Regions from separate parts of the Thauera sp. 27 genome, predicted to be linked through region 3. Evidence: predicted binding sites of a transcription regulator. Region 3 holds the regulator's gene; each other region holds the start of a gene.
What was found. Region 3 encodes sigma-54, which starts transcription at its own class of promoters, with help from an activator protein. Its sites were predicted from a motif close to TGGCACGCTTNCTGCTNA; they were not measured.
Positions count from the first base shown of each region.

Region 1: the regulator sigma-54 is predicted to act here: its motif matches at 1,716-1,733, upstream of B447_RS13025 (PEP-CTERM sorting domain-containing protein).
Region 2: the regulator sigma-54 is predicted to act here: its motif matches at 2,303-2,320, upstream of B447_RS08075 (PEP-CTERM sorting domain-containing protein).
Region 4: the regulator sigma-54 is predicted to act here: its motif matches at 1,728-1,745, upstream of B447_RS13440 (phenol hydroxylase subunit).

Region 1 is NZ_AMXB01000022.1:50,988-54,442, reverse strand. Features, by position in the region: gene ctaD (cytochrome c oxidase subunit I) at 1-55, opposite strand, end outside; gene coxB (cytochrome c oxidase subunit II) at 59-1,222, opposite strand; gene B447_RS22555 (hypothetical protein) at 1,438-1,629, shown strand; gene B447_RS13025 (PEP-CTERM sorting domain-containing protein) at 1,830-2,528, shown strand; gene B447_RS13020 (Glu/Leu/Phe/Val dehydrogenase dimerization domain-containing protein) at 2,595-3,455, opposite strand, start outside.
Region 2 is NZ_AMXB01000011.1:95,610-99,064, reverse strand. Features, by position in the region: gene B447_RS08085 (transketolase) at 1-327, opposite strand, end outside; gene gcvA (transcriptional regulator GcvA) at 529-1,428, shown strand; gene B447_RS08075 (PEP-CTERM sorting domain-containing protein) at 1,497-2,159, opposite strand; gene B447_RS08070 (LysE family transporter) at 2,365-3,054, opposite strand; gene B447_RS08065 (SIR2 family NAD-dependent protein deacylase) at 3,204-3,455, shown strand, end outside.
Region 3 is NZ_AMXB01000017.1:31,841-35,295, forward strand. Features, by position in the region: gene recX (recombination regulator RecX) at 1-295, shown strand, start outside; gene lptB (LPS export ABC transporter ATP-binding protein) at 282-1,004, shown strand; gene B447_RS11030 (RNA polymerase factor sigma-54) at 1,027-2,493, shown strand; gene hpf (ribosome hibernation-promoting factor, HPF/YfiA family) at 2,511-2,834, shown strand; gene ptsN (PTS IIA-like nitrogen regulatory protein PtsN) at 2,971-3,455, shown strand, end outside; gene hprK (HPr(Ser) kinase/phosphatase) at 3,425-3,455, shown strand, end outside.
Region 4 is NZ_AMXB01000023.1:66,819-70,273, forward strand. Features, by position in the region: gene B447_RS13425 (aromatic/alkene/methane monooxygenase hydroxylase/oxygenase subunit alpha) at 1-77, opposite strand, end outside; gene B447_RS13430 (MmoB/DmpM family protein) at 99-368, opposite strand; gene B447_RS13435 (aromatic/alkene monooxygenase hydroxylase subunit beta) at 382-1,377, opposite strand; gene B447_RS13440 (phenol hydroxylase subunit) at 1,408-1,671, opposite strand; gene B447_RS13445 (2Fe-2S iron-sulfur cluster-binding protein) at 1,949-2,284, opposite strand; gene B447_RS13450 (sigma-54-dependent Fis family transcriptional regulator) at 2,539-3,455, shown strand, end outside.

The DNA.
Region 1 (3,455 bases), on a different contig from region 3:
GCTCGTGGTCCAGATGCTCGCCGGGGTGCAGGGCACCGGTCTGTTCTGTGCTCATCGCTCACTCCCCTCCCTGGATCGCGGCGGCCACGTCGGCCGGCTGCACCATGTCTCCGGTGTCGTTGCCCCAGGCGTTGCGCTCGTAGGTGATCACGGCCGCCAACTCGCTGGTGCTCAACTGGCGGGCGAAGGCCTGCATCGCCGTACCCGCCTTGCCAAATACGACAATGCGGATGTGACCGGGAATGTCGGCGGTAACCATGGCGCTGCCCTTGAGGCCCGGGAACACGCCAGGCAGGCCCTCGCCGGAAGCCTGATGGCAGACGGCGCAGGCCGTGCCGTAGACCTTCTCGCCGAGCGTCATCAACTCGTCCATGCTCATCGGCGTCGCTGCCGCATCGGCCATGCGCGCCGCCTCCTGCAGCGCGACCTGCTCGGCCGCCCAGGCTTCGAAGTCGGCCTCGCTCTTGACCTCGACCGCCACCGGCATGAATCCGTGGTCACGCCCGCACAGCTCAGCACACTTGCCGTAGTAGAGGCCGGGCTTGTCGACCCGCGTCCAGGTCTCGTTGATGAAGCCGGGGATCGCGTCCTTCTTGATCGCGAAATCGGGCACCCACCAGGAGTGGATCACGTCGTCGGCGGTGAGCAGGAAGCGCACCTTCTTGCCGGTGGGGATGACCAGCGGCTTGTCGACCTCGAGCAGGTAGAGCGCGTCCTTTTCCGCCTCGTTGGAGATCTGCGCCCGCGGGGTGGCGAGGACCGAGAAATACTCGATCGGGTAATCGAGATACTTGTAGTGCCACTTCCATTGCGAGCCGGTGACCAGCACGGTCAGATCGGACTCGGAAGCATCCTCCATCGCGATCAGGGCCTGCGTGGCCGGAATGGCCATGACGACGAGGATCACCACCGGAATCGCGGTCCACAGCAATTCGATCTTCATGCTGCCGTGGAACTGCGCAGGGACAGCGCCGGCCGACTTGCGATGGCGCACGATGGACCAGAACATCAGCCCGAACACGATGATGGCGATCACCACGCAAATGTAGAAGATCGTCATGTGCAGGCCATACACGCGCTGGCTGATCTCGGTCACGCCACGCGTCATGTTGTATCTGCTTTCCTGGGCAATTGCCGCCTGGCACAAGAACATGAACAAACCGCCAAGGCACAGCCGCGAATACCTTGCCGAATACAACGCGCTCAGGATGTGGTGTCTCACTGCACGACTCCTAATTATCGTTTGGGGGCTTGGCAACCCTGTAGGCGGAGGTCTGATGCAAAGGCCTTGGCGGACGCGTCGTGCACGCGGCCTGACGATTCACTATATGCAGGGAATCGGGAAACGCAAGAATCAGCGAGAACCTTAAGGAGAATTAGTCCAAGTTGAGAAAAAGCACAAAATCAATGGGCTACGGTCAATTGGGGATTACCTGCATGAGGCTGGTGCTCCGATGCTGCGACATCGCACCGCCCGGCTCGACTGATGGCATCAAAAATGGCGTGTGTCGGCTTTTTTTACACCCCGCACATGGCTGGATCATGGCGTTTGGCGATGAATGCGCGCGCACCCGCAAGAAGGGCGCGACCGTCAAGTTCCAGATCCGGCAGTCGGCGAATCATCCGTGACACACATCACAAATGAATGAGGGAACTGGGCGCTGTGTGAGCGCAAGAACACCCTGAAGAACGTCTCGCCGCGACGGAATCCTGCCTGGCACGGCTATTGCTTAGAGTCCTGCACTTAAAAACCGCTGCCTCGAAATCAGCAAAAAGCACAGCAGCCTTCTCCGCTGCTGGTCTGAACAGCCTCTGACGGAACGAAAGAAATGCTCAAGAAACTCGCGATTGCCCTTACCGCATCCATTGCCCTCGCCAGCAGCGCCAATGCTGCAGTGATCAACACCTTCAGCAATCTCGCAGCCTTCAGCGCAGCGGCAGGCACGACCGCGCTGGAAGACTTCAACGATAGCGCACTCGGGCGCTTCAGCTATGGCGTCGCCTACGACTTCGACGGTTTCACGCTGACTGCGGCAGCGAACCCGCGCGGCACGGGCCCCGGCGTCGGGATCGGGAACACGGCACGAAGCACGATCGACAACACGGCAAGACTGATCTGGGGCTCTCAGACCTTCGGCGCCAATGGCAGCGGCTGGGGTCCCCAGATCGAATTCATCTTCGACGCCCCGACCTACGCCTTCGGCTTCGACTGGCGCGACACGGACTCGACGGACTCCTACAAGCTGACCGTACTCGGCGTCGATTTCGGTGGCGCTACCACCGGTGGGCTCTTCCCGCGCAATGGCACGAGCACCTCCGGCTTCTTCGGCCTCGTAAGCGACACCGCATTCAGCTCGGTGCTGTTGCAGCAGGTTGCTCGAGGCGGCGTCCTCGACGATATGTCCATCGACAACGTGCGCTTCACCCCAGCGCCTGCCAGCGCGGTGCCCGAACCCACGGTACTCGCCCTGCTCAGCCTGGGCCTGCTCGGTCTTGGCGCGGTCCGCCGCAAGCAGCGCACCGCCTGAAGCTGAGTGCAAGCCACGAAAACGGCGACCCGCGGGTCGCCGTTTTCGTGCCAGCGCAGGCCCGGCTCAGCGCTTGAAGCGCTCCTCGGCAATTGCGTCAGCCACCTCGCCGGTCGGACGCTCCTCCTTGCGCGCGCGCTCGAAGACTTCCATGAGGTTGTCATGAATGCCCTCAATGTGCTTGAGCAATGCGGCGCGATCGAAGCCGATGCGCTCGTGATAGACGTCGATGATGCCGCCGGCATTGATGACGTAGTCTGGCGCGTACAGGATGCCACGCTTCATCAGTTCGACGCCGTGGCGCGGCTCGGCGAGCTGGTTGTTCGAGGCGCCCGCGACGACCTTCGCCTTCAACTGCGGAATGGTGCTGTCGTTGAGGATGGCGCCCAGCGCGCACGGTGCGAACACGTCGACGTCGAGGCCGAAGATCTCATCCGGCGCAACCACGGTCGCGCCCAGTTCCTTGCCCGCCTGCAGCAGCGGCTCGCGGTGGATGTCGGTGACCCACAGCTGGGCACCAGCCGCCTTGAGCTGGCGAGCGAGGTCGAAACCGACATTGCCGACACCCTGCACGGCGACGCGCAGGCCCTCGAGCGAATCGCGCCCGAGCTTCTCCTTCACCGCCGCCTTGATGCCGATGAAGGTCCCGTAGGCGGTGGCGGGCGAAGGATCCCCGCTGCGCGTGCCTTCGTCGGAGGGCTTGTCGTGAATGCCGGCCACATGCTGGGTAAATTGCGTCATGTACTTCATGTCGGCGACGCTGGTGCCGGAGTCCTCGGCGGCGATGTAGCGCCCGTTCAGCTGTTCGAGCGCGCGGGCGAAGGCGGCAAGCAGTTCGGGCGTCTTCTGCGTGCGCGGGTTGCCGATGATCACAGACTTGCCGCCACCGAGCTTCAGGTTGGCCATCGCCGACTTGTAGGTCATGCC
Region 2 (3,455 bases), on a different contig from region 3:
CATGCCCGACATCGGCAGCCGGCTGTCATCGCTGCCATAGGTCTCGAGCTCGTCCTCGGGGATGATCCTGGCCTCGATCAGCGCGGCGTAGAAGGCGATGGCGTAATGACCATGCGACAGCAGGAAGCGATCACGGCCCTCCCACTCCGGGTCGTCGGCACGGAAGTTCATCGCATGGCAGTAGGCCGTCGCCAGCACGTCGGCGTAACCCAGCGCCTGGCCGACATAGCCCTGGCCCTGCACCTCGCCCATCCGCAACGCAAAGCGGCGGATGCGGTAGGCGCTTTCGGCGACCCGGGCGTAGTCCTCGGTAAGACTTGTTTGCACGCAGTTCTCCTTGACTTGAACCCGGCAACGCAGGGGCGCCAGGCAGATTCGTTTCGCTCGGCCAGAGACCCATCGCCCCGGCCCTGCCGGCAGCCGATGAAGGGCGTCCAGCGAGTGAGGGAAAGCTTATTCGCTTGATTTATCGGCCTCAAACGATTATTTATGGGCCTATAGATGAATTGATCTCATGTGAATGCCGCGATGCACAATCGAATTTCCCTCAAGGCCATTCAGGCATTCGAGGCCGCCGCGCGGCTGTCCTCCTTCGCGCTTGCAGCAGACGAACTCTTCGTCACGCCGTCTGCAATAAGCCATCAGGTCAAGCAGCTGGAAGAGCAGTTCGGCGTTCAGCTCTTTCATCGCGTACATCGGGCGGTGGTGCTAACGGACGCCGGGCGGCGCTATGCCGAGGAGGTGTCGGCAGCTTTCTCGCGCATTGAGTTGGCAACGCGCGAACTGGGACGGACGGAAAAGATCGACATCCTGACGGTGCACTCCACCCCCAGCTTTGCCACCCAGTGGCTGATGCCGCGGCTGGCTCGCTTCAGCTCGCTGAACCCGGACGTCGACGTGCGGCTCAACGCATCGACCGACGCGGTCGACCTCGTCTCGGGAGCGGTCGACATCGACATCCGCTACGGCATGCGCCGCCTGCAGCCGGCAGGCACCATGGTGCTGAGCTTCCCCGCCGAGACCATCGTGCCGCTGTGTGCGCCCGCGCTGCTCGAGGGCGAACACCCCATCCGCAGCCCCGAGGACCTCGCCCTCCACACGCTGATCCATAGCGAGGTCTGCCTGGTGAGCTGGCGCGACTGGATGCGCCAGCACCGCAAAGTCAAGCTCGACATCTCACGCGGCCTGCGCTTTGACCGCTCGTTCATGGCCATCAGCGCTGCAGTGGACGGTTTGGGCGTGTGCCTGGAGAGCCTGCTGCTGGTGCAACGCGAACTGGAAACCGGCCGCCTCGTCGCACCCTTTGGCCTGGCTGGCCCCAAGGTGCAGGGCTACACCTTCAACCTGCTCAAGTCGCGCGCCGAGCTGCCCAAGATCCGCAGCTTCCAGGAATGGCTCTTCGATGAATTGGACGCCCCACGGCGCTGAAGCCTGCCAACGCCTTTCGGGGCTGCAGCGGAGACGCGCGGGCGAGCGCGCCCCCGCCGGCTAAGGCATCAGACGTTCAGGGGTGCCGGACGCCTGCGCATCGCACCCAATCCGAGCACGCCAATCGCAAGGCATGCGAGCGTGCCGGGCTCGGGCACAGTCGAAACACCAACCGCCCGCGCAACCAAGGTGAAGTCGAACCTGCTGGGGAAGAAGTCGCCCACGTAGTCCGTACCTGTCATCGACAAGGTCGTACCATTGAATGTACCGGCATAGCTGCCGAAGGCCCCCATCGACCAGCAGCCCCCGGTAGACGGAAACCATGTGCACGGATTCTCGTTGGCCACGAAATCCTCGCCCGAGAGCACGGCGAAGTAAGTCGGGAAGTCAAACCCGAGCGCAGACGCACCACCACTCTCGATCACCGGCGTCTCAAAGCGGATCTGCTGCCGCTCATAGCCGTCGGGCGGAAAGAGGGATGTGGTCACGAACACGGTCTCCTGCTGGAGCTTGAAGCTGCCGGAGAGCGCGAAGGTCTGCGGCGGCGGCAAGACACCGCAGTTGCCGTCCGGGTCGCAGAGCGGAAAGCCCCCCGGACTGTAAGTGACCGAACTCTGACTCGCGTCGATCTCGAGCACGAGGGCGTGCGCCAGGGTGGGCATCGCCCCGAGCGTGACCGTGGTGAGCACGGACGCAACGGCGACCCGTGCGGTGCTGGGCAGGAGGTTCATGTGTGCAAGGCCTCTCATGAAATTAGCATCGAATGACACCGAATCCACCCCCTCGGGTGAAGCACGGCGCGACGACACATAATGCAAATTTCATTCCCGGCGCATCTGCACGACACATGCCTTTGTATTAAATGAATTATGGATAAGCTGAAACCATAACCATGGCATGGGATGTAAATAAATCCGACACCCACCCCTCCAGCCGTTAAGGCCCCGGTGCCGCATGCCCGGCGCGCCGGACGGTCGCCAGCAGCAGTGCCGCCGCCACGAACAGGCCGCCGAAACTGCGGTTGAGCAGACGCTGCTGATGCGGCTCGCGCAGCAGGCGCAGCACGCGCGCGGCGAGGCCGGTATAGCCTGCCATGACGACCAGGTCGACCGTGATCATGGTGGCTGCGAGGATCAGGTATTGCGCCAGCAGCGGACGCGCCGGGTCGAGGAACTGCGGCAACACCGCGAGGATGAACACGATCGCCTTCGGATTGCTGGCATTGACGATGAAGCCTCTCATCACCAGCGGCCATGGCCGCCCATGAGCGGCATCGCCCGACTCGACCGCCACCGCCGCGGGCGGTGCCACCCACTGCTTCCAGCCCAGGTACACCAGATAGGCGACGCCGAACCACTTGATGACCGAGAAGGCAAGCTCGGACGCAGCCAGCACCGCCCCCAAGCCAGTGGCGACAATGCCGATCTGGAGCACCAGCGCAAGCTGCAGCCCAAGGGCATTCCAGTAACCGCGGCGGAAGCCGTAGTTCAGGCCGGAAGACATTGACGCCACGGCGCCCGCGCCAGGGCTGAGGCTGATGACCCAGCAGGCAACGAAGAAGGAGATCCAGGTATCGAGCAGCATCGGGAAGGTATCCAGGCAGTTGCAGCGCACACAAGCCGCCATGTTAATCCGCCTCTGCGCCGATGCATGGCCCTGTGTGCGTTACAGGCAGATGAATCGCCACAGCCATGCGGCAACCAGGCCACGGCGCATGCGCCTGCCTGCCCCGGCGCCCACCGCAAGCCTCACAATGGCGCCTCGTGGAGAAAACGATGGAAACAGACTGGACAGAGGAGTTCTCCCGCTGCGCGGACCTGATCGCGCAGGCAGACGGCCTGCTGATCACCGCTGGCGCGGGGCTGGGGGTCGACTCAGGCCTACCGGATTTTCGCGGCAGCGGCGGATTGTGGCGCGCCTACCCGGCGCTTGGCCGCGCTCGCCTGCAGTTCGCCGAGATCGCAAACCCGGCCGCCTTCCGCACCCACCCACGGCTGGCCTGGGGCTTCTACGGCCACCGCTTGCGG
Region 3 (3,455 bases):
CAGCCGCTACGCCGAAGCCTACGTGCGCACCCGTGCCAACCGCTTCGGCGGCAGCCGCCTGCGCAGCGAGCTGACGCGGCGCGGGATCGACCGTGAACTGATCGAGGCAACACTCGCCACGGAGTGCGTAGAATCGGAACTGGAGCGTGCCCGCGCAGTGCTGCGCAGCCGCTTCCAGGCGGCCCCGGCGGATGCGCGCGAATGGGCGCGCCAGGCCCGTTTCCTGCAAACCCGCGGCTTTGCACCCGAACTGATCCGCAAGCTGCTGAAAGAACCCCGCGATGAGTCTGCTTAAGGTCTCCAGCCTGCAAAAGCGCTACAAGGCGCGCACCGTGGTCCACGACGTCGGCTTCGAGGTCGGCTCGGGCGAGGTCGTCGGCCTGCTCGGCCCCAACGGCGCCGGCAAGACCACCTGTTTCTACATGATCGTAGGCTTGGTCCGTGCCGACGGCGGCCAGATCAACCTCGACGGCACCGACCTCACCCACCTGCCGATCCACGCCCGTGCGCGTCTGGGCCTGTCCTACCTGCCGCAGGAGATGAGCGTCTTCCGCAAGCTCACCGTGGCCGAAAACATCCGTGCCGTGCTCGAGCTCCAGGGGCTCGAGGCGCACCAGGTGAAGACCCGGCTCGACGAACTGCTGCTCGAGCTTGGCATCAACCACCTGCGCGACAACACCGCCGTCTCACTCTCCGGCGGCGAGCGCCGACGTTGCGAGATCGCGCGCGCACTTGCAACCGACCCGCGCCTGATCCTCCTCGACGAACCCTTCGCAGGGGTCGACCCGATCGCGGTCATCGACATCCAGAAGATCATCCGCTTCCTCAAGGAGCGCGGCATCGGCGTGCTGATCACGGACCACAACGTGCGCGAGACGCTCGGCATCTGCGATCGTGCGTACATCATCAGCGAAGGCCGGGTACTGGCAAGCGGCGAACCGGCCGAGATCATCGACAACGAAAGGGTGCGCCAGGTTTACCTGGGCGAGCATTTCCGCCTGTGAATCCGCGCGCGCGTCGACAGCGATGAAACCAAGCCTCCAGCTCAAGCTCTCCCAGCACCTTACCCTGACGCCGCAGCTGCAGCAGTCGATCAAGCTGCTGCAGCTGTCGACCATCGAGCTGAACCAGGAGATCGAGCGCTTCCTGCTCGAGAACCCGATGCTCGAGCGCAGCGACGGCGACGGTGTCGAGTTCGTACCACCGCTACCACCGGGCAGCCCCCCCGAGCACGAGGCCAGACAGCAACAGGCAAACACCCCCGAGGCGCCAGCCAGCGCTGCGGACAGCGAGGCCGGCGACCATGCCGACCATGGCAGCGCCGACGAAGGCATGGACTGGTCCAATGTCGGCAGCGGCGCATCGAGCCGCAGCGAGGACGACGACGACGTCGATTACCAGGAACTGCAGGCGGCTGGCGTCTCCCTGCGTGAACATCTCGACCAGCAGGTGTCGCTGTCGCCGCTGTCAGACCGCGACCGCGCCCTCGTGCGCTTCATCATCGAAGCCTTGGATGACGACGGCTACCTTCACCAGCCGCTCGATGAGCTCCTCGAACTGCTTCCGGACGACGCCGACGTCGATGTCGATGACCTGAACATCGCGCTGCGCCACGTACAGAACCTCGAGCCCGCAGGCATCGGCGCGCGCAGCCCCAGCGAATGCCTGTCGCTGCAGCTCCGTACCCTGCCGGCTTCGGCGACGCGCACGCTCGCGCTCGAGATCGTCGACAAGCACCTCGAGCTGCTCGCCGAGCGCAACTTCGTCAAGCTCAAGAAGCTGACCGGCTGCGACGACGAAGCCCTGCGCGCCGCCCATGCCCTGATCTGCAGCCTCGACCCCCACCCCGGCTCGCGTTACTCGAACGCCGAGACGCGCTACGTACTGCCGGATGTGGTCGTACGCAAGCTGCGCGGGCGGTGGACGGTCAGCCTGAACCAGGAGGCAATGCCGCGTCTGCGCATCAACCGCCTGTATGCCAGCCTGCTGCAGCAGAACCGCGGCCAGGGTGGCGGCCTGAGCGGACAGTTGCAGGAGGCACGCTGGCTGATCAAGAACGTGCAGCAGCGCTTCGACACCATCCTCCGGGTGTCCCAGGCCATCGTTGACCAGCAGAGGCAGTTCTTCGATCATGGGGAGGTGGCAATGCGGCCACTCACCCTCCGGGAGATCGCGGACCAACTCGAGCTGCACGAGTCCACCGTGTCGCGCGTGACCACGCAGAAGTACATGGCGAGTCCGCGCGGGGTGTTCGAACTCAAGTATTTCTTCGGTAGTCACGTCGCCACCGACACCGGTGGAGCGGCCTCGTCCACGGCGATTCGCGCGCTGATTCGCCAACTGGTCGACGCCGAGGACAGCAAGAAACCGCTGTCCGACGCCAAGATTGCCGAAGTCCTTGGCCAGCAGGGTATCGTGGTCGCACGGCGCACGATCGCCAAGTATCGCGAATCCCTCAATATCCCGCCGGTCAGCCTGCGCAAATCCATCTGACAAAAACAGGAGTCAACATGAATCTCAACATCACCGGGCGCCACGTCGAAGTCACTCCGGCCATTCGCGACTACGTCACCTCCAAGCTTGATCGCGTCATCCGTCACTTCGACAACGTCACCAGTGTCGCGGTGATCCTCTCGGTCGAGAAGCTCAAGCAGAAGGCCGAGGTCACCCTGCACGTGCGCGGCAAGGACATCTTCGTCGAAAGCGATGATGCCGACCTGTACGCGGCCATCGACGCGATGACCGACAAGCTCGACCGCCAGGTGCAGAAGTACAAGCAGAAACTGGCCGACCACAACCACGAGACGATCAAGCACCAGGCCCCCGAAGCCTGACGCTTTCGTTTCAGCCCCACGTCCGGGGTATGGTTATAATGCGCCCGTTTCCAAGACGCGGCGCCAGCATGCCCCGGGACGGCCGGTCGCACCCTGCGACCGGAATGCCTGCGATATTGCGCGAACCCTCCAGCGAATGAGCCTGATATCCCAACTCCTGCCACTGTCCAATGTGGTGGTCGACCTCGACGCGAGCAGCAAGAAGCGCGTCTTCGAGCAGGCGGGCCTGCTGTTCGAAAACAATCAGGGCATCGGGCGCAGCACCGTGTTCGATAGCCTGTTCGCGAGAGAGCGCCTCGGCTCCACTGGCCTCGGCCAGGGCATTGCGATTCCGCACGGGCGCATCAAGGGTCTCAAGGAGGCGGCAGGTGCGTTCCTGCGCCTTGCGAGCCCGGTGCAGTTCGACTCGCCCGATGGCCGCCCGGTGAACATGTTGTTCGTGCTGCTGGTCCCCGAGCAAGCCAACGAGACCCACCTGCAACTGCTCTCCGAGCTGGCTCAGATGTTCAGCGACCGCGGCTTCCGCGAAGCGCTGCAAGCCGCGCCGGATGCAGACCATATCCACCAGATGTTCATGAACTGGGGCGCCGATGCGGCAGACCAGCGTCGCGCGGCTGTATG
Region 4 (3,455 bases), on a different contig from region 3:
GTCCAGTCCAGACCGCGCGTCATCACCGCGTAGCGTTCCTTCAGGCCCAGCTTCTTCTTGGCAACTTGCATGTCCATGTGCGGAGTCTCCTATGTCCCTCAGGCCTTCCAGAAAAGGCGGATTTCGTCGTCGGTCTGATCGAGGTTGCCCGACATCGTGATCATGTTGACCTGCAGCGACTGCAGGTCGTAGTCGTTCCCGGTAATCTCCTCGATCGTCTCGCGGCGAACGATGAGTTCGCGCTCGGCGTTGATCTTCACCATCGCGGGCTGCTCATCGACGACAGCGCCGGGGTTGTCCTGCAGGATCGCCTCGATGATCGGGCGGGTTTCCTCGTTGGTCTGCAAAGCAAGGAATACGGTCGACATTCGGGAGCTCTCCTCAGAGGGTGACGCCGGCCTTGGCCATGCGCGCATTGAACTGCTGGACCACCTCGGCCAGGGCCTCGTCGGCGCGATCACCCAATGCAATGCGGCCAACGGGCAGCAGCGCGGCAGCAGCACGGTCGCGCCAGTGCGTCAGCCAGCCGGCCATGACAGCCTTGTTCTCCGCCGACTCGCTGGCCGCGATCTTCACTGTGGCATCGACCCACTTACGGGTTTCGGCAAACCAGTCGGTCATGAACTGAGTGAGCATCGCCACCGGCGTGCCGCCCTGCGACGAGAGCACATCGTCGATGATGGTTTCGTACACCAGCGCGTACAGGAGGCCGTCGAGCGCAGCGTTCTGGGCGACGAACAACTCCACCGGATCCTTGATGACGAAGGTGTCCTCGACGTAACGGCGCAGCCCCTGCCAGGCGTCGTCCTCCACCCAGGCCCGCTTGGCCTCCTCGAGCGACTCGACATCGCCCAGCAGCAAGCCGACACGGGTGATGTACTGCGCGATGCCGAGCTGGTCCATCGCGTGATAGATGTGTGGCTGCGAGAAGCCGGTACCGTAGCTGTAGGCACAAACGCTGGCATTGTTCATGTTCGAACCCCAGGCGACATGGCGCAGCGGCAGCAGCACCTTGAGCACGGTCTCTCGCACCGATTCAGGCAGCGTCGCAGCCAGACCACGGTTCTCCACGAAGTCGAAGTTCGCCTCCGCGGTATCCTGCTGCTTGGCGCGTGCCATGGTGTAGGCGCCGTAGTAGAACTGGCGTGGATCCTTGAACGCATACCAGTCCGCCATCTTGATCGCGGTACGCGAGGCATCGTAAATGTCGTGCTCAGGATCCCAGGTCGGCCGGTAATGGAAGTTGGCCGTTTGCTGCATGTCGAGCGTGCCTTCCTGATAACGCGACGCCGGTTTGTCGCCCCCAATGCGGCGTGCGATGTTGTCGAAGGTGTGCCGCAAAGGCTTGATTGACACCGTGCGCAAATCGATCTGCATGAACTCTCCTCCTTATGATTCGTAAGCGATTCAACGGAATCGCTGGTGGGTTGCCTGGTGCAGGCTCCAGTTCCAGTCGGCGTTCTCGGCCACGTCCGAGGCCTCGCGAGGACCGAGATGGATGACCTCGTTGGCTTCGCAGAACGCCTTGAACGCCTCGGCTGGAAGCAACATCTCGGCGAACAGATCCGGCTCTCCGATCGCAAACTCGAACTCGATGAAACCGTCGGGTCTCCGCTCGATGAGGCGCACGTACTTTCTACTGACGTCGATCACAGGCGCTTGCTTGTCCATTTGGCGAGGTCCCTCCCGTTCGAACTGGTGAATGCTGGGGTGCTTCTGCTGGAAGCTAAACAAATTCCGTGCCAATCTCACAACTCCGAGCATTTACGCGCACTAAGCCGTGTTCTCGAGATTTACAGCGGAGACGGAGGAAGATTCCTGTTGATGAAATGCTCAAACAGAAAACTCGCTTGATCATTTGATCAATTCCATTTATTGCCATGCACCATGAAAAAAGGGCTGGTACGCCAACGCGTACCAGCCCTTTCGCAACCCGAGCAGGCCCGGACTACGCCTGCCTTGGCCCATCCACCGCGGGCCTCTTCAACGCCTTCAACATCTTGCCCTCCACCTTGAGCTCGAGGTCGCTGTCAGGGAACAGCTTGCACGCAAGAACAATCCCGACCGCCTCTTCCGCCTCACTTACGCAGGCCCTGCTCATCTTGCGCGTGTGGTAACGGCCGGCGGTCACCCGCACCTTGCAGACGCCGCAGCCACCACCGCGACAGCCCACCGGAATGCCCTTGCGCCCCAAGACTTCCATCGCCCGCAACACGTTATCGTCCGCGCCACAGCGCACGAACTCACCGCTGTCCTCGATCAATACCGAAAACTTCTCTACCACTTTGCTCCTCCTCCTCGCCATTCTTGTCGTACAGGTGTGAGCAGAACGTGCACCGCACCTTCTCACCACAACCCCACTCAAGAAATATACCACCAATTCCTTTTTCTCGAGATTTTGCTTACTATTCGAACAACGCTGGAGTTCTCCTGTACCCGTGTGTCAGGTAAGCTCCCGAATGACGTGTCGCGTACCGCTACGCGAACACCAAGGGCTCGCCGGAGAGTGGGCATTGAGGCAGGACGAGGAGGAGAGGCTTGAGTTCCATCCATTACCCGGAGAGCACCGACCTACGCGGCCTGCTCAAGTTTGCCCCGGAAGAAGGACTGATCTGGCTGGGCGAGCACCGTATGCTGCTGCTGCATGCCGGCGCACTCTCGGAGTTACGCAAGGAGCTCATCGCGTCGGTCGGACAGGAGCAGGCACGGCGCATCCTCACCCGCATGGGCTTCGCATCGGGTATGCGCGATGCGGAGCTATCTCGCCGCACGCGCGGCTCGGCCGACCCCGCCGAGGCCTTCGTAATGGGGCCTCAGCTCCACATGCTGGAAGGCTGTGCCCGGGTTGAACCCGTTCGTCTCGAGATCAATCAGCCGGGCTGTACCTTCTACGGCGAATTCATCTGGCACCACTCGTGGGAAGCAGAAGCACATGTCCAGGCTTTCGGCGAGGTCGAGAACCCGGTGTGCTGGATGATGATCGGGTACGCCTCAGGCTATACGAGCGCGTTCATGGGCCGTTTCATTCTGTTCCGCGAAGTCGAATGTGCCGCCACAGGAGTCGAGCACTGCCGCATCGTTGGCAAACCGGTTGAGGAATGGCCGGATGCCGACCAGCTGCGCCCCTATTTCGAGGCCGACTCCATCGTTGGGCGCCTGCTTGAACTGCGTGAGGAAATCGAAGCCATGCGCAGGACCATCGCCTGTCCGCGCAAGACCCCCGATCTGATCGGCAACTCGGCCGGCTTCCTTCACGCCTATGACCTCGTCGCGCGCGCTGCGGTCACCAACGTTTCCGTACTGTTGCTCGGCGAAACAGGCGTAGGCAAGGAGCGCTTCGCACGCACGCTGCACGAGCTCAGTCCCCGCAAGGATGCCGCCTTCGTCGCGGTTAACTGCGCAGCGCTCCCGGACGAGCTGATCGAGTCCGAGCTTTTCGGGGTTGAACGAGGAGC